Regions from separate parts of the Vibrio sp. M260118 genome, predicted to be linked through region 1. Evidence: predicted binding sites of a transcription regulator. Region 1 holds the regulator's gene; the other holds the start of a gene.

What was found. Region 1 encodes MetJ, which represses methionine synthesis genes. Its sites were predicted from a motif close to TTAGACNTNTANANGTCTAA; they were not measured.
Region 2: metH (methionine synthase) is a predicted target of MetJ. The motif match lies at 1,921-1,940, and genes of this name have one in related genera.

What each region holds. Positions count from the first base shown of each region.
Region 1 covers NZ_JATABG010000180.1:797-6,797, forward strand. The annotation lists gene priA (primosomal protein N') at 1-1,844, opposite strand, end outside; gene rpmE (50S ribosomal protein L31) at 2,129-2,347, shown strand; gene QTO00_RS11760 (malic enzyme-like NAD(P)-binding protein) at 2,603-3,880, shown strand; gene metJ (met regulon transcriptional regulator MetJ) at 3,976-4,293, opposite strand; gene QTO00_RS11770 (O-succinylhomoserine (thiol)-lyase) at 4,512-5,678, shown strand; partial or broken gene QTO00_RS11775 (amino acid kinase family protein) at 5,678-6,001, shown strand, end outside.
Region 2 covers NZ_JATABG010000019.1:7,564-21,044, reverse strand. The annotation lists gene QTO00_RS02640 (GGDEF domain-containing protein) at 1-389, opposite strand, end outside; gene QTO00_RS02635 (cation:proton antiporter) at 540-1,820, opposite strand; gene metH (methionine synthase) at 1,989-5,666, shown strand; gene mgtE (magnesium transporter) at 5,746-7,101, opposite strand; gene QTO00_RS02620 (HPr family phosphocarrier protein) at 7,214-7,492, opposite strand; gene rapZ (RNase adapter RapZ) at 7,496-8,359, opposite strand; gene ptsN (PTS IIA-like nitrogen regulatory protein PtsN) at 8,359-8,805, opposite strand; gene hpf (ribosome hibernation promoting factor) at 8,810-9,097, opposite strand; gene QTO00_RS02600 (RNA polymerase factor sigma-54) at 9,122-10,588, opposite strand; gene lptB (LPS export ABC transporter ATP-binding protein) at 10,639-11,364, opposite strand; gene lptA (lipopolysaccharide transport periplasmic protein LptA) at 11,367-11,864, opposite strand; gene lptC (LPS export ABC transporter periplasmic protein LptC) at 11,845-12,408, opposite strand; gene kdsC (3-deoxy-manno-octulosonate-8-phosphatase KdsC) at 12,405-12,962, opposite strand; gene QTO00_RS02575 (KpsF/GutQ family sugar-phosphate isomerase) at 12,962-13,481, opposite strand, start outside.

The sequences.
Region 1 (6,001 bases):
CGATAGCTTTTAGTTAGTAAAGCTTGCAGTAGGCTATGATCCGGGTGATGAGTTTGCAAAACAACCTCACCTTGCTTACTCGCTCGGCCTGCACGGCCTGCGACTTGAATAAATAGCTGCGCCAGACGCTCAGACGCGCGAAAATCACTGCTATACAGTGAGCCATCCACATCCAATAGTGCCACCAGCGTGACATCAGGAAAGTGGTGTCCTTTTGCCAGCATTTGAGTACCAATCAAAATCTGATATTCACCATTGCGGATCGCGCCCAGAGCATTTTCTAAACTGCCTTTACGTCGCGTGCTGTCGCGGTCAATTCGTATCGTCTTAAATTCAGGAAAGAGTTCTGCAAGCTGCTTTTCCAACTGCTCCGTACCAACACCTACTGTAACCAAGTGGGTTGAGCCACAGCCCTGACATTGATGAATAATCGGCTGCTGTGAACCACAGTGGTGGCAACGGATTTCATTGCTATTCTGGTGATAGGTGTAGTAAGCATCACAACGCTTACACTCCGCGATCCAGCCACACTCGTGACACATCAAAGCGGGAGAGTAACCGCGGCGATTCAAAAACAGCATCACCTGATTACCCGCTTTTAAATGACGGCGCATTTCGGCAATCAAAGGCGCTGACAAGCCACTCTCTAAATAGAGCCCTTTGACATCGAGAACTTTGTTTGTGGTTGGAGTTGCACTCCCCGCTCGCGACGACAGTACTAAGTGATGGTACTTTCCAGATAACGCATTGTGCAGTGTCTCTAAAGCAGGTGTCGCTGAGCCTAGTACAATAGGAATGTTTTCCTTATTGGCGCGCATAACCGCAACATCGCGGGCATGGTACCTCAAGCTATCTTGCTGTTTATACGATGAGTCATGCTCTTCATCGACAATAATAATGCCCAAACTGGCAAACGGTGTAAGCAGTGCCGAACGGGTACCAATAACTATTCCCGACGCATTGTCACGGGCACTGAGCCACGCATTTAGCCTCTCGGTATCATTTAGCCCCGAGTGAATCACTTCCACGGGAACGTTAAAGCGCTTCCTAAAGCGATTGATAGTTTGTGGCGTTAAACCGATTTCAGGTACAAGAACCAGTGCCTGCTTACCTTGTTCTAAAACGGGTTTAATGAGATTTAGGTAGACCTCCGTTTTACCGGATCCAGTCACACCTTCAAGCAAGTAACAACCAAAACCTTGATTGCTGTTTACCGTCGCAATAGCAACTGCCTGCTCGGAATTTAGCTTAGGTTTATCAACCGATGCTTCAACGTCCTTACACCAGTTTCTAATGATTGGCTTTTTCTCTACAGACTCAATCCAGCCTTTTTCCACAAGCGCCTTCAATACAGAAGAGGTGATCTCTTCGTCGATAAAACGCTGGTGTGGAACTGCACCAGATTCCAGCATACGCATCACTTGAGCCTGCTTTACCGCACGACCAAAGTTGTGCATCAACTGATCTCGGCCACTTGACGTCAACTGCCACTCAACCAACGTGGCGAAGTCAGCAGGCTTACCTTTACGTAAAGCGCTAGGCAGAGCATTAAAGAGAGTGTCGCCAAGGGGGTGTTGATAGAACTGACTGCACCACTTTAGCAAAGAGAAGAGTGTCTCCCGCCAAACTGGCTGGTTATCTAAGACTTGCTTGATAGGCTTTAACTTATCAATACTGAACTCTGACTCGTTCACCAAAGCCATCACGATACCAACTAAAGTTTGACGGCCAAAAGGTACAGAAACACGCCCACCGACAATTGGAAATAGGTGGCTAGGGATCTGATAATCAAACTGTTTATCTAGCGGTACAGGCAATGCCACGCGCGCAATTGTTGGTCGCATAATTCAGCTATAGAGCTCAGTGAAAGGTAACGTTCGTTAGTCTAAGGGAAAACTAACCTAGGGGAAAGAGACAGAGAATTGCGCCCGCACAACAATTTAGGTTAATAAAGTAGCACTTTAAGCCCTAAACAGGTTGATCCTAAGCCAGCTATTCATTACTATATCGCGCCTTAGTGATATGGCTAGCTTAATAGCAGCGGTATCAAACTAAGTTTTTTATTAACTACGTGTGGTGTCCGGCTGAGATTCGGATAGCGACACGGCCTATATTTAGAGGTTCTCCCATGAAAGCTGGTATCCACCCAGAATACAAAGCAGTAAAAGCGACTTGTTCTTGCGGTAACTCTTTTGAGTTCAACTCAACTCTAGCTAAAGAGTCTATCCACCTAGACGTATGTGACAAATGTCACCCATTCTACACTGGTAAGCAACGTATCGTTGATACTGGCGGCCGTGTTGATCGCTTCAACAAGCGTTTCGGTGCTCTATCAAGCAAGAAGTAATTTCTTCTTATCCGAATCTAAAAAGGACGCTCAAGCGTCCTTTTTTGTCTTCAGCGTATGCCACTACGACCATTTATCAGATAATTTCATTGTTCAAACTCACCTTAACTAGGCATATCTCTTTTCATCTGGTCATATCTCCAGTCATTTACCACATTTTATAGCTTCAGCTCGCACTTTGACCTAGGCAGCTTGACTTAGTTAATCTAGAATGGATTCCCCTTTCCTAATAATAATTAACGAGTACGTATACTTATGTCAGCCGACGATCGTCAAGAATTATCCCCAGAAGAACAGTTTCGCCAGCAAGCGTTGGATTACCATGCTTACCCTACCCCAGGTAAAATTGAAGTCGCTCTTACCACACCAGCAGAAACGGCCAAAGATCTTGCTCTCGCCTATAGCCCTGGTGTAGCCGAACCTGTGCGCGAAATTGCTCAAAATGCTGACAATGTTTACAAGTACACATCAAAGGGCAACATGGTTGCTGTTATTTCCAACGGTACCGCAATTCTAGGTCTGGGCAACTTAGGTCCTCTTGCGTCCAAACCTGTGATGGAAGGCAAGGCTCTGTTATTTAAGCGTTTTGCTGGCCTTGATTCCATCGACATTGAAGTAAAACACCGCACCATTGAAGAATTTGTTGATACAGTCGCCAACATCGCTGATACCTTTGGCGGCATTAACCTAGAAGATATCAAGGCTCCTGACTGTTTTGAGATCGAAAAGCAGCTAATTGAACGCTGTGATGTACCAGTTTTCCACGATGACCAACACGGTACTGCGATTGTTACTGCTGCGGGCATGCTTAACGCAATTGAGCTTCAAGGTAAGAAGCTGCAAGAAGCGACTATCGTCTGTTTAGGTGCTGGTGCAGCTGCAGTAGCCTGTATGGAGCTACTGATTAAGTGTGGCGCGATGCGTGAGAAGATCTACATGCTTGACCGTAAAGGCGTGATTCATACTCGTCGTGATGACTTAAACGAATACAAACAGCTGTTCGCCAATAACACTGATAAACGCACCTTAGAAGACGTTATCGAAGGCGCAGATCTGTTCCTTGGTGTATCGGGGCCGAATCTACTCTCTCCTGAAGCGCTGCAGTTAATGGCTGACAAACCTGTCGTATTTGCATGTTCAAACCCAGATCCAGAAATCAAACCAGAGTTGGCACATGAAGTCCGCAATGATCTAATCATGGGTACTGGCCGCAGTGACTACCCTAACCAAGTGAACAACGTGCTTTGTTTCCCATTCATCTTCCGTGGCGCACTAGACGTTCGCGCTAGCGAGATCAACGATGAGATGAAACTGGCAGCGGTAGATGCGATTCGCCAACTAGCAAAAGAAGAGGTACCTGCAGAGGTACTGTCAGCAGCTGGTGTTGATGCACTATCGTTTGGCCCAGGTTACATCATTCCTAAGCCAATGGACCCTCGCCTACTTCCGCGCGTAGCTAAAGCGGTTGCTCAAGCAGCAGTTGATTCTGGGGTTGCTCGTATTGAAATGCCTGAAAACTACATGGCAGGGTAACGATTCTAGTACCAATAAAAAACCGCTGCACTGTCAGCGGTTTTTTTGAATCGAAACTTCGTCAGCGTGCGAAAATTTTGGCGCGATAATTTTTATTATTCGTCGAAAGATTCGAACTCAATTCCCATCTCTGTCATTAGTTTTTTAACTTCTGCAGGCAGATCGTCTGGGCGGTCTTTACGCAAATCTTCATCAGTTGGTAGTGGTTGGCCTGTGTAAGCATGCAAAAATGCCTCACACAGTAGCTCACTGTTTGTTGCATGGCGTAGGTTGTTAATCTGACGACGTGTACGCTCATCAGTCAAAACCTTCAATACTTTCAATGGAATAGAAACGGTAATCTTCTTTACTTGTTCGCTTTTCTTTCCATGCTCAGCATATGGGCTAATGTATTCGCCATTCCAATCTGCCATTGCGCACCTTTCATTAATAATTATGGTTAAAAATAGAAACCCTAATTTTAGCGGTATTTATAGCCACAAGCAAAGACATATAGACGTCTAGAAGTGTTGACGGCCACAAAAATGACAAGTAAAGTGGAGGGAATGGGATAGGAATAACATATATCTAACAAGATAAAGGTATAGCGCATTCCCACATAGAAGTCACTATAGTTCGAAAGGAAACACTTATGAGCCCCCGCAAACCTGCTACTATCGCGGTACGTACTGGTATCGAATCTGACACTCAGCATCATGCTGTTGTTCCACCGATTTACCTCTCGACGAACTATGGTTTCCCTGCATTTGGCGATGTTCCAAAATACGACTACACCCGCTCGGGTAACCCTAACCGAGGCTTACTGGAAACAGCTCTGTTTGAACTTGAATCAGGTAAAGGTGCAGTAGTTACAAACTGCGGGACATCAGCGCTTAACCTATGGGTTTCCGCTTTCTTAGGCCCTGATGACTTGATCATTGCGCCTCACGATTGCTATGGCGGTACCTATCGTCTATTCAATACTCGCGCTAACAAAGGTGACTTCAACGTTGAGTTCGTCGACCAGTCGGATCAACAAGCTTTAGATGCCGCCATCGCCAAGAAACCAAAACTAATCCTGCTTGAAACGCCATCTAACCCGCTAGTTCGCGTTGTCGATATTGCGAGTGTGTGTGAGAAAGCTAAGCAAGTTGGCGCGCTTGTCGCAGTCGACAACACCTTTTTGACACCGATATTCCAAAAGCCTTTAGAGCTTGGCGCTGACTTTGTTATTCACTCGACGACAAAGTATATCAATGGTCACTCTGACGTCATCGGCGGAGTTGTGATAACCAAAACCGAAGAGCATGCAGAAGAGCTTGCATGGTGGGGGAACTGTATCGGGGCTACGGGAACGCCATTCGATAGCTATATGACACTGCGCGGTATTCGTACCCTCGGGGCGCGCATGAAAGTCCATGAAGAGAGCTCGCGTCAGATTTTGACCTTCATACAAACTCAAGACCTAGTGAGCACCATCTACCACCCTAGTCTTCCAGAGCATCCAGGCCACGACATCGCTAAGAAACAGCAAACAGGTTTTGGCTCAATGCTCAGCTTTGAGTTTGCGGGCAGCTTCGAGCAACTGAAGTTCTTTGTGGGGCAATTAGAGCTGTTCTCTTTAGCCGAGTCTCTTGGTGGTGTCGAGAGTCTAATCTGTCATCCAGCTTCCATGACACACCGTGCAATGGGTGAAGAGGCACTTGCGGAAGCTGGAGTGTCACAGCAACTACTGCGCCTCTCAGTTGGATTAGAAGATGCAGACGACCTTATTCGCGACCTTGAACATGCATTTACAAAAGCTAAGGAATCTTGCTAATGACTACTCAGCGTCAATTACATAAGTTTGGTGGAAGCAGCCTAGCCGATCCAGAGTGCTACCGTCGCGTAACCGGTATTTTAAAAGAGTATTCGCAACCCGACGACCTGATCGTCGTGTCAGCAGCGGGCAAAACAACCAACCGTCTAATCGCTTTCCTTGAAGCGCTAGGCAAAGATGGACGTATTGCTCATGAAGAATTACAGGCTTTACGTCAATTCCAGGTCGATTTAGTCGAAGCGCTAATTGAGGGGGATGCGAAAGAGCATCTTCTTGCCGCTCTTCATGATGAATTCAGTTTACTGGGCGAGCTCACTTATCCT
Region 2 (13,481 bases), on a different contig from region 1:
AGGCTCAGGACAATGACGCGAGCGTCTATCGATGGTTGGTGATACGTAAAATAGTAAAACAGGCAGCATGCGATGATGAACCCGACCGAAAATAGGTGTAAGACACGAATAGCAAACTCTCTTACTAAGCTCACACCATAAAGTAAGCTGAGAAAACCAAGCATAATGAACGAGTTTGCAATAATAATGGTTATCCAATCGGGCGCTTGGTCACGTAAACCCAAAAGTGCAGGCCCTACGCCGATCAATAATACGCCCATTGCGAGAGTTTTTAAGCCAGCAATGTTTTTCTGTTTAGTCTGATACAGGAACAACCCCGAAGAATAGATCAGGGAGAATATGATGACGGTGAAGTTAAGTGTTCGAATATCTAGGGTTAACTCATCCATTGATATACCTAGTAGTTACCTCGGAAAACTTTTTAACAGATAGCCACACTATTGTGGCTGACGCTAGTTTTTTTAGGTAACAAATAAGTTACAAAATGCAGAGAACTTCCAATAATTTAGTGTAATACTCGAGTGTTGGTACAGGTAATATCAACTATTTTCTTTTTCTTCCTGCTTTGCTTTTTCAATCATAGGCGTAATGGTTGAACCTTGGATTAAGATGGAGAACACGACTACCGAGTATGTCATGACTAAGACAATCTCTTTTACATCGATCAGCTTGTCTTGAATAACCCAGATGCCAGATGGAATTGACAAGGCCATTGCTAATGCCAGCCCTCCTCTTAATCCCCCCCAGGTAAGAATCTTGACCGACCAAGGGTTATATTGACGAAAACGCTTAAAGCCAATATAAGACAAGAAAACACTTAGGTAGCGAGCTGACAGTACCAGTGGCACTGAGAAGGCCATTAGAATCCAGTCCTCTTTATGGAACTCAAATAACAGCATCGACATACCGATCAGAAGGAATAAGACTCCGTTAAGGAACTCATCTACGAGCTCCCAGAAGTGATCTAGGTGGTCTTCACTCTCTTTAGAGAAACCGATAAATCGCGTCCAGTTACCCATCATTATTCCGGATACGACCATAGCTAATGGTCCTGAAACGTGTAGTACCTCAGCGAATGCATAGCCTGCAGTTGGTACCCCAATGGTAAGCAGCAGCTCCATCGAGTGATCGTCGGTAGAACTGATTAGGTAGTGGAACAGCAGACCTAAAGCAAAACCATATAAAATGCCGCCGAGCGCTTCTTGGATAAATAGCAAGGTAACACTGCTGATAGTCGGTGCTTCGTTACCGAACGCGATAGTAAAGATGGTGACAAAGATAACTAGGCCAAAGCCATCATTGAATAGGGATTCGCCTTCGATTTGAGTTGAGATTCGTTTTGGCGCGTCGAGCTTTTTTACAATCGCTAGTACAGCGATCGGGTCAGTTGGTGAGATAAGAGCACCAAATAGTAAGCAATAGACTAAGTCGAATTGAATGCCGATAAACTGGCAGAAAGCATAGAGAACAAAGCCAATAAAGAAGGTTGAGAATAAAGTCGCCCCTAGTGCTAACGCAGTAATTTCCCACTTTTGATCTTCGAGGTTAGGCAGTTTGATTCCAAGCCCACCAGCAAAGAGAAGAAACCCGAGTATCCCTTTGAGCAGAAAGTCTTCAAAGTTAATGCTCGCAACCGTGCTTGAAGCCACTTCTGTTAAATGAAACCAGTCGTTTTGGCCAGCGACAAGAATCAAGAGCGATAACATCATCGATCCTGCAGTGATTGCGATGGTGGTTTGCATTTTACCTATCTTGCTGTTTATGAAAGCAATCAACATCGCAGCAGCTGACAAAAAACAGAGCGTGTAATAGACCGACATTATAATCTCAATATGTAACAAATTGTGAATAGGGATTTTCTGCTTACTGTGTACAAATAGCAAACATTTTTTGTCATAACTAAGTCATCAATTAACTGTTTTAGACGTCTAGACTCCTTTAAAATGTGTGATAGGATGGAGAGATAAAAAAAGGAATGAGGCTGTACTGTGGGAAGTAACGTAAAGCAACAGATTGAAGCGCAATTAAAACAACGTATCTTGTTGATTGATGGTGGTATGGGCACCATGATCCAAGATTATAAACTGGAAGAACAAGATTACCGAGGCGAGCGTTTCGCTGATTGGCATTGTGATCTAAAAGGCAACAATGACTTACTGGTTCTTTCTCAGCCACAGCTTATTAAGGACATCCATTCAGCCTACTTAGAAGCAGGGGCTGATATTCTTGAAACTAACACCTTTAACGCAACTACGATTGCTATGGCTGACTATGAGATGGAAAGCCTTAGTGAAGAGATAAATTTTGCAGCAGCTAAGCTAGCGCGAAAAGCCGCTGATGAGTGGACGGCGAAAACGCCAGATAAACCTCGTTATGTTGCTGGTGTTTTAGGACCGACGAACCGAACTTGTTCTATCTCACCTGACGTTAATGACCCAGGCTATCGTAATGTAAGTTTCGATGAATTGGTTGAAGCCTATTCGGAGTCGACGCGAGCGCTCATCAAAGGCGGCTCTGATCTCATTCTTATTGAGACTATCTTTGATACCTTGAATGCCAAGGCGTGTGCTTTTGCTGTTGATACTGTATTTGAAGAGCTAGGCTTCAAGCTACCTGTCATGATCTCAGGTACTATCACCGATGCTTCCGGTCGTACTCTATCAGGCCAAACTACCGAAGCTTTCTATAACTCTCTTCGTCACGTTCAACCTATCTCATTTGGTTTGAACTGTGCATTGGGGCCAGACGAACTTCGCCCTTATGTTGAAGAGCTTTCGCGTATTTCAGAGACGTTTGTTTCTACTCACCCTAACGCTGGCTTGCCGAACGCTTTTGGTGAATATGATCTTTCTCCAGAAGACATGGCAGAGCATGTTAAAGAGTGGGCGCAAAGTGGCTTCTTAAACCTAATTGGTGGTTGCTGTGGTACCACGCCTGAACATATCCGCCAAATGGCAAACGCGGTTGAGGGTGTTAAGCCGCGTCAACTTCCTGAGCTTGTTACCGCTTGTCGCCTCTCTGGTCTTGAACCGCTGACCATCGAAAAAGAGACGCTGTTTGTCAACGTTGGTGAGCGAACTAACGTTACCGGCTCGGCTCGTTTTAAGCGCCTGATAAAAGAAGAGCAATATGATGAAGCGCTAGAAGTTGCTCGTCAGCAGGTGGAGAATGGTGCGCAAATCATCGATATTAATATGGATGAGGGCATGCTCGATGCAGAAGCGTGTATGGTGCGCTTCCTAAATCTTTGTGCCTCTGAACCAGAAATATCCAAAGTACCCATCATGGTCGACTCTTCCAAGTGGGAGGTTATCGAAGCCGGCCTGAAATGTATTCAGGGCAAGGGTATCGTCAACTCTATCTCGCTCAAGGAAGGTAAAGAGAAGTTTGTAGAGCAAGCTAAGCTGATTCGTCGCTATGGTGCGGCAGTGATTGTAATGGCGTTTGATGAAGTCGGTCAGGCGGAAACTCGTCAACGCAAGCTAGAGATATGTACTAACGCTTATAATATCCTAGTTGATGAGATAGGTTTCCCGCCAGAAGACATTATTTTCGACCCGAACATCTTTGCCGTTGCGACAGGTATTGAAGAGCACAATAACTACGCTGTCGACTTTATTGAAGCGGTTGCTGATATCAAACGTGACCTTCCGCATGCGATGATCTCTGGTGGTGTTTCTAACGTTTCATTCTCTTTCCGTGGCAACAACTACGTACGTGAAGCGATCCACGCGGTTTTCTTATACCACTGTTTCAAGAATGGTATGGATATGGGTATCGTAAACGCGGGTCAATTGGAAATTTACGATAACGTCCCTGATAAGCTACGTGAAGCGGTTGAAGATGTGGTACTTAACCGACGTGATGATGGTACTGAGCGACTGCTGGACATTGCTGCTGAATATGCAGGCAAGGGGGTTGGAAAAGAAGAGGATGCTTCTGCGCTTGAGTGGCGTACATGGCCAGTCGAAAAGCGCTTAGAGCATGCATTAGTTAAAGGTATCACTGAATTTATTGTTGAAGATACAGAAGAGGCTCGGGTTAATGCCAGCAAACCTTTAGAGGTTATTGAAGGTCCACTAATGGATGGCATGAACGTCGTTGGCGATCTATTTGGTGAAGGCAAGATGTTCTTGCCTCAGGTGGTGAAATCTGCACGTGTAATGAAGCAAGCTGTCGCGCACCTAGAACCATATATCAACGCATCAAAACAAGCGGGTTCTTCAAACGGAAAAATCTTGCTTGCGACGGTAAAAGGTGATGTTCACGATATCGGTAAGAATATTGTTGGCGTTGTTCTTCAATGTAATAACTACGAGATCATCGACCTTGGCGTTATGGTACCGTGTGAGCAGATCCTTAAAGTCGCCAAGGAAGAGAACGTCGATATTATTGGCCTATCTGGCCTGATCACCCCGTCGCTGGATGAAATGGTTCATGTCGCGAAAGAGATGGAACGTCTTGATTTTGACCTGCCACTTCTGATTGGCGGCGCGACCACCTCAAAAGCACATACTGCGGTTAAGATAGAACAAAACTACAAGAACCCTGTGGTGTATGTGAACAATGCTTCTCGAGCGGTTGGTGTATGTACTTCTCTTCTTTCTGATGAGTTACGTCCAGCGTTTGTTGAGAAGTTGGATGCAGATTACGTACGAGTACGGGATCAGCATAATCGTAAGAAGCCACGCACCAAGCCAGTAACTCTTGAACAGGCCCGTGCCAATAAAGTTGCCATTGATTGGGACAATTACACTCCACCTGCGCCAGTTAAACCGGGTGTACATGTTTTTGACGATTTTGATGTAGCCACACTGCGCAAATACATCGACTGGACTCCTTTCTTTATGACTTGGTCTCTTGTGGGTAAGTACCCTGCGATCTTGGAACATGAAGAAGTCGGTGAAGAGGCGAAGCGTCTGTTTAAAGATGCCAATGATTTGCTAGATAGAGTTGAAAGTGAGGGACTACTTAAAGCGCGTGGTATGTGTGGCTTGTTCCCAGCCGCAAGTATTGGTGACGATATTGAAGTCTATACGGATGAGTCACGCACTGAAGTGGCGAAAGTGCTGCATAATTTACGTCAGCAAACTGAGAAGCCAAAAGGTTTTAACTACTGTCTGTCTGATTACATCGCGCCTAAAGAGTCCGGTAAGAAAGACTGGATTGGCGCATTTGCCGTGACTGGTGGTATTGGTGAGCGTGAGCTTGCAGACCAATATAAGGCGGCTGGCGATGACTATAACGCTATCATGATTCAGGCGGTCGCGGATCGTTTAGCTGAGGCGTTTGCAGAACTTCTGCATGAAAAAGTGCGTACAGAAATCTGGGGTTACTCGCCAGATGAAAATCTGTCTAATGATGAACTGATTCGTGAGAAGTACCAAGGTATTCGCCCAGCTCCTGGCTACCCTGCGTGTCCTGAGCATACTGAGAAAGGTAGCTTATGGGAGTTGCTCAATGTTGAAGAGAGTATTGGTATGTCGCTAACTACAAGTTATGCGATGTGGCCAGGCGCATCGGTTTCTGGTTGGTATTTCTCTCATCCAGATTCGCGTTACTACGCGATCGCTCAGATCCAACAGGATCAAGTGCAGAGCTATGCGGATCGTAAGGGGTGGGATATGCTCGAAGCAGAGAAATGGTTAGGGCCAAACCTTAACTAAGTACAATCGATAAATAAAAAGCGCAGCCCCATTTGTTATTAAAAAGGTAGCTGCGCTTTTTAGTCTCTGAGCGTCATGATTAAATCATGATGGTTGCTAAGCCAAGGAAGACCGATAGACCGATAACATCTGTAACGGTTGTGAGCGCCATTCCCCCCGCTAGTGCAGGGTCGATGTTCATCTTCTTGAGTAGAATTGGAATGGTCACCCCAGCAACCCCAGCAACAAACAAGTTGGTGAGCATAGCTGCGGAGATAATCCCCCCGAGCATCCAGTTACCTTTCCAAGCAACGACAATACCACCAATAATCAGTGCCCACATGATGCCATTAAGCAGACCAATAGCCGCTTCTTTCATTAGAAGTTCGCGTTTGTTGGAGTCACCGATGTGGCCGAGTGCTATACCACGGATAACCAGTGCAACGGTCTGGTTACCTGCGACGCCACCCATAGAAGGGACAATGGTCATAAGAACTGCGATGGCGGCCATTTGATCCAGAGTTGCTTCAAACATATTGGATACGGAAGCTGCAGCGAGCGCGGCTAATACGTTTGCACCGAGCCAAATGCTCCGTTTACGTGCCGATTTAACTACTGGCGCAAAGGTATCTTCATCATCGTCCATACCGGCCATACTCATCATTGAGTGTTCGGCATCTTCACGGATAACGTCAACCACATCATCAATGGTGATTCGACCGACGAGATGTTGGTTCTCATCAATAACTGGAGCTGATACCCAATTACGGCGTTCAAACAGACTCGCAATATCTGAGTCACTCATGGTGACATCAATCGCTTCATCTGCGTCTTCCATTACATCACTGATCTGAACATCCGGCTGAGTGGTTAACAGAGTCGTGATAGGAAGTTCACCAATTAGGCGGCTCTCTTCATCAATAACATAGAGGGCGTCAGTGGCATCAGGCAGTTCCCCTTTCATGCGCAGATAACGCAATACTACGTCCACATCAACGTCACCACGAATAGTGATAACGTCGGTGTTCATTAAACTACCGGCAGTGTCTTCCGGATAAGAGAGGGCGGTTTCAACTAATAGACGCTCAGCTGCGTCCATCTGTGCTAGGACTTCACGTGAGACATCGTCAGGCAAGCTTCGAAGGACGTAGGCTACATCATCTGTTTCCATACCTTCGGTCGCTTCCGCGAGGGTTTCTGGTGCCATTCTTGACACCAAATCATCTTTAACGTCTTCGTTTAGTTCATCAAGAATCTCACCGTAATCTTCAGGATCGGTGAGTTGCCAAAGCACTTCACGACTTTTACGTGGAGATGCCTCTAAAAGGTGAGCAATATCTTCGGGCTCCATGTCCTGTAGTTGGCGACGGACATGGACAAAACGGCCATTTTCTAGAGCTTCAGTAACTTCTTGGAGGGCTTGGTGAGCTTGATCGAATTCTATTTGCTCTGCCATTTATTCCCCCTAACTCTTTATGCGTACAATGCTGTAAATAGTAACTTAATTTTAGAATGGATTTAATAAGTTAATGTTAAGGAAGGTGATTTAGTCGTAATTTGTAGGCCAATTACTCATCTTCATCAAACTTGTGTTCAATCAACTGACAGACTGCTTCTAGAGCAGGGTGAGCATCGCTTCCTTCCGCGTTGATAGTGACATGCTCGCCTTGAGCTGACTCTAACATCAGTAAACCCATAACGCTGTCGGCGGTGGCTTCTTTGCCTTCATGGCTTTGGATGGTAAGGATGGCATCAAATGATTGAGCCAGTTCGACAAGTTTTACGGCAGCACGAGCATGTAGGCCTAAGCGATTTTGGATTAAGACTGTACGGCTTTGCTGCGGCATAAACTATTCCTTAAGGTTTCTTTCGAGTGAAGCGTGGCGAATTTGGACTTGATGGCCCATTTGGGCAAAATACTCACCAATTTGTTGAGTGAGATAGACTGAGCGATGTTTGCCGCCAGTACAGCCAATCGCAACGGTGAGATAACTGCGGTTGTTCTTCTCTAGCATAGGTAGCCAATGATCGATGAATTTTTGGATTTGCTGCTTTAGTTCGAGCACTTCATGGTGCTGCTCTAAGAACGATTTAATTGGCGCATCCAAACCAGTTAGTGGCCTTAAATCGGGCTCCCAATGAGGATTGGGTAGGAAGCGAACATCAAATACATAGTCAGCGTCATTGGGCAGGCCATACTTGAAACCGAAGGATTGGAAAACCATCACCAAATCTTTGCGCTCACGACCTTCAACCCGCATACGAACCGTTTCACTGAGCTCATGCAATGACTGGTTGCTGCTGTCAATGACGAGATCCGCATGCTCTTTGAGAGGGGAGAGAATACAACGCTCTTTTTCTATCGCCTGCTCTAAGGATGTGTTTTCTATGCTAAGTGAAAGCGGGTGTATACGGCGAGTTTCACTATAGCGCTTAAGTAGGGTTTCTTTATTACCATCGAGGAACAGGACATTCACATCTGAACTCTGTTTGAGTTTGGTAAGCACATCTTCCACTAGGTTCGGTTCGGTAGGTAAATTGCGAATATCGATGCTAACGGCGACGTTTTGTTTACTGGTCTGAACTGACTGGATAAACATCTCTAGTAGATCGACTGGAAGGTTATCAACACAGTAATAACCAAGATCTTCGAGAACACGTAGGGCAACACTTTTACCGGCGCCGGATTGGCCGCTTACAACGATAAGGCGCATTACTGATTAACCATAATGTCGTACAGCTCTTGATCAGACTGAGCTTTACGAAGTTGTTTAAGGACTTGTTTGTCGTTTAATCGCTCTGCCATGCTCGACAGCGTTTTTAAGTGCTCTTTACATTGTGCATCTGGTACGAGTAGAGCAAACATCAGATCGACGGGACGATTGTCAATGGAGTCAAACTCGACTGGCGCTTCGCATTGCAGTAAAACTGCGATGGCTTTGTCGCTCGACTGCATACGTGCATGGGGAATGGCTATTCCATTTCCGATGCCTGTACTGCCCATCTTCTCGCGACTGAGCATACATTCGAATAGTTCGGTGGAGTTTTGCCCTGTTTGCTCAGCGACTAATTCGCTGATCATCTCTAGGGCTCGCTTTTTACTGGTACATTGGACTGCACTCTTAGTGCAGTCCAATGTAAGGATTTCGCTTAGTTGCATGGTTTTAGTGGGCGTTTAGCTTTTCTTTGTGCTTGTTAAGCTGTCGAACAAGTTTGTCGACCAGCGAATCTATAGCTGCATACATGTTTTCATCTTCTGCGGATGCATGAATTTCAGCTTGGTTTACGTGAAGGGTAGCTTCTGCGATTTGGCGGAGTTTTTCAACTTTTAATACAACATGAATACTGTTGATATGGTCAAAAAAGCGTTCGAGCTTTTGAAACTTTTCGTTTACATAGTCTTGCATTGAATCGGTTAGATCAACGTGGTGCCCATTAATATTGATTTGCATAGACTTTCCTTCTCGGTTGTAGGCCTAAAGCAGGCGTTTGCGCTGACTTGAAGGGGCTATTCCCAAAGACTCTCGATATTTTGCTATCGTCCTGCGAGCGACCTGAATCCCTTGGTCAGCGAGTAGAGCTGCAATCTTACTATCACTGAGTGGTTTCGCGCTGTTCTCAGCGGCAACCAACTTCTTAATCAGTGCGCGGATTGCAGTGGATGAACACTCTCCACCATTGTCTGTGCTGACATGGCTAGAGAAAAAGTACTTCAATTCAAAAATACCACGAGGGGTGTGCATAAACTTCTGCGTTGTCACCCTAGATATGGTGGACTCATGCATGTCGACGGCTAACGCCACATCATTAAGCACCATAGGTTTCATGGCTTCTTCACCATACTCAAAGAAATCGCGTTGATGTTCAACAATACACTTGGCTACTTTGAGCAATGTCTCGTTTCTGCTTTCTAAGCTTTTAATCAACCATTTCGCTTCTTGTAGGTTGCTACGAATATACTGGCTATCGGCACTGCTGCCTTTGCCTAGCGCAGCATATTGCTGATTGACCTTTAGCCTAGGAACGGAGTCTGGGTTGATGGTGACTACCCATTTGCCGTGATCTTTAAATACCGATACATCAGGGATCACATACTCAGCGTGTTCTGAAGCGATTCGACTGCCCGGTCGTGGGTCGAGTTGCTGAATCAGCTTAAGAACTTCACGCAGCTCCGCTTCTTTAAGCTTAGTCTCTTTGATAACGAGTTTGTAATCTCGATTGCCTAATTGATCGATATGGTCGTTGAGGACTAATTTCGCTTCAGTAAGCCAAGGGGTATCCTCTGGGAAGGTGGCAAGCTGAAGTAACAAGCAGTCCTGTAGATTGACAGAAGCGACGCCGAGAGGATCAAACTGCTGTACGCGTTTACGTACCGCCTCTATCTCTTCGATTTCAATCTCTTCATTGTCAAAACTTTCTAAGATATCTTCGGTAGAAACGGTTAGATATCCATAGTCATCAATAGCATCGATCAATGCTAGGGCGATAGTGCGGTCGGTTTCGCTAAATGGCGTTAAGTCGAGCTGCCAAATGAGGTAATCTTGCAGAGATTGGGTGGTTTCACCTTGATAGACAGGTGCATCGTCATCCAGAGCGATACCAGTGCTGCCTGTGTTGGCACTATATACATCTTCCCAAGTGGTATCGATTTCTAGGTCGTTGCTGATTTCTGATTTTTCGATTAGCTCAGAGCTATCTTTGACATCAGGCTCTGCGGCTTCAGCAACTTCGACGGTAGGTTCTTTCTCTTCGTTGCGGTTGCTCTCTTCCGCAGACGGCTCATCACTGGTCTCTTCAACCTCAAGTAGAGGGTTTGAATCCAAAGCCTCTTGAATCTCTTGTTGAAGATCTAGCGTTGACAGTTGCAACAAACGAATCGCTTGCTGCAATTGAGGTGTCATTGCTAACTGCTGTCCTAGCTTGAGTTGTAATGAGGGTTTCATTCAGTATTATTTGCCTTAATCCTAGAGAATCTTACCGTTCTTTCCTTTAATCATAGACGGAATTGTTCGCCGAGATAAACTTGTTTTACTTGCTCGTTATTGAGGACTTGGTCTGGCGTCCCCTCCGCGATGAGGTGGCCTTGGCTAACAATGTAAGCCTTTTCACATACATCCAGCGTTTCACGAACGTTGTGGTCGGTAATCAAAACACCCAATCCACGATCTCTTAAATGCTCAATGATCTTTTTAATGTCGATAACCGAGATCGGGTCAACACCTGCAAATGGCTCATCCAGTAGAATGAACTGAGGGTTGGCTGCTAGAGCACGGGCAATTTCTACACGGCGACGTTCACCACCTGATAATGCCATACCCGCACTGTGGCGTATGTGCTGAATGTGGAATTCTTCTAACAAATCCTCAAGCTTGTCTTGGCGCTCTTCGCGAGTCATCTCTTCGCGCGTTTCGAGAACGGCCATAATATTGTCTTCAACGGATAGCTTGCGGAAGATTGAAGCTTCTTGTGGAAGGTAGCCTATCCCCATCCTTGAGCGACTATGCATTGGCAAGATGCTGATATCTTCACCATCAATAGTAATCGCCCCTTCGTCTCGAGCAACTAAGCCAACGATCATATAGAAAGAGGTCGTTTTACCTGCACCATTAGGACCGAGTAGCCCGACGATTTGCCCGGACTCTACCTGTAAGCTTACGTCAGTAACGACGGTTCGGTTGCCGTATGTTTTTGCTAAGTGCTCAGCTTTAAGTATTGCCATAATTATTCTTGTACTGCTTGTGGCTGAAGTACGGTAGAGACGCGATCTCCCTTCTCTTTACCGTCAGCAATCAGCTTTTGTGAAGAGATTTTGTAGCGAATCTTGGTGCCACGGATAATGCTGTCATCTTGTGAGAGCATTGCTTGATCGATCATGGTTAACTGATCGTCGACCATGACGTAGTAAAGCTCTTTCGCTTCGCCATACAAAGTCTTGCCATCATCAGTTAACTGAGAAAAGGTTGCCAAATCACCGTACCCTTCGATTTCTCGGATTGAGCCATCTTCAGGATCTCGCGTCACAATAACTTTGTCAGCGTTGATATTGATACTGCCTTGTTTGAGTTTTACCTCACCAAGGAAGGTTACTTTATTGCTCTGCATGTCCAACTGCTGGCTGTCAGAGTCGATGTAAACCGGCTGGTCTTGGTCGGTCGATAGTGCAAAAGCTTGGCTCGACAGTAATAAACAAGAAATCAGACTAAGGTGTGATAGTTTCATATCTACTTTGTACGCGATTGTAAAGGGTAGCGTGATTATCAGCGAAATTGCCGGTCATCGCTTGCCCTAAAGTTTCAAATTGAGGCCCAACCATAATTACTTGGTCATCGGCCCAAAAATCTCGGCTGTCTAGTTGGATGTTCATAACGTCGGTAGACAAAGTATCAAAACCTGAATCAGGTAATAAGTTTGTCGCCAAAACGTCTTCGTAAAGGGTCAACACATGATCTTTACTCAGAACTCCACGGACGGCTGTTACTTCCCACTCTAAGGTGGTGCCTTCCTTATACACTTTAAGGACAGGCTGATCAAAAATTGTATTACCACTTTTCGAGTAGTGGTCGAGGTTAACCGATGTAATAACGTAGCTCCGAATTCCTGCCTCGTTATAAGAGGTGTTAACTAGGTTTTCGCCACTAAACATCGGGAGCTCTGTATCTGGCTCAACTTGGATATCATAACCTTGCTCCTTATCGAAAAGATAGTAAGCAGACCAGCATATTGTGAACGCTAGTATCAGGTATCCAATACGAGATAGACTCATATACTTAGACCTTTATGAACGTCTAGTTCGTTTCGTGCTTGTAGAATTAGGTCGCAGACTTCTCTTACTGCTCCATGCCCACCTCGAATCGAGGTCACGTAGTTGGCTCGCTGTGCCAGCAACGGGTGACCATCTGCTACACAAACTTTTAATCCAACTTTTTCCATTACTGGCCAATCGATAAGGTCATCACCGATATAACCTGTTTGCTCTGGGGCGATGCAGAGCTTGTCGCAGATATCTTGATACGCTTTGATTTTATCATCTTGCCCTTGATAAATAAGCTTAATACCCAGTGCCGTCATGCGGTTTTCAACGATTTGAGAGCGCCTGCCAGTGATAATGGCAATCTCAATCCCCGCATTCATCAACGACTTTACGCCATAGCCGTCACGGGTATGAAATGTTTTAAGTTCTTCGCCGTTGTTACCCATGTAAATGAGTCCATCAGAGAAGACACCATCTACATCACAGATTAATAGCTTTATCTGTTTGGCAATATCTAGGATGGATTGTTCCACTGGTTGATATAAAGTTTCAATCATTTTCGACATTACATCACCCCAGCTTTTAACAAATCATGCATATTTAGCGCACCAACGACTTTGCCATCTTTACAAAGAATAAGGCCATTGATGCTTTTATCTTGCATTAGGTTGAGCCCTTCAGCCGCGAGCATGTTTGGTGCTGCAGTGGTTGGATTGACTGTCATTACTTCACCGATCACAGAGCTGTGAATATCGACGCGTTTATCGAGAATTCGGCGTAAATCACCATCGGTAAAAATCCCAACTAGCTGCTGGAGGTCATCCACGACCGCTGTCATGCCCAAGCCTTTTTGGCTGATTTCAAGTAAGGCATCTCTAACTAGGGTATTTGGCGTTACTAGCGGTAAGTCGTTTCCAGTATGCATGATATCGGACAGCTTCAGCAGTAGTTTTCTGCCCAACGCGCCTCCCGGGTGAGAAAGGGCAAAGTCTTCCGCAGTAAAGCCACGCGCTTGCATTAACGATACTGCCAATGCGTCACCCATTACTAGCGTCGCAGTGGTGCTTGATGTCGGAGCTAGCTCA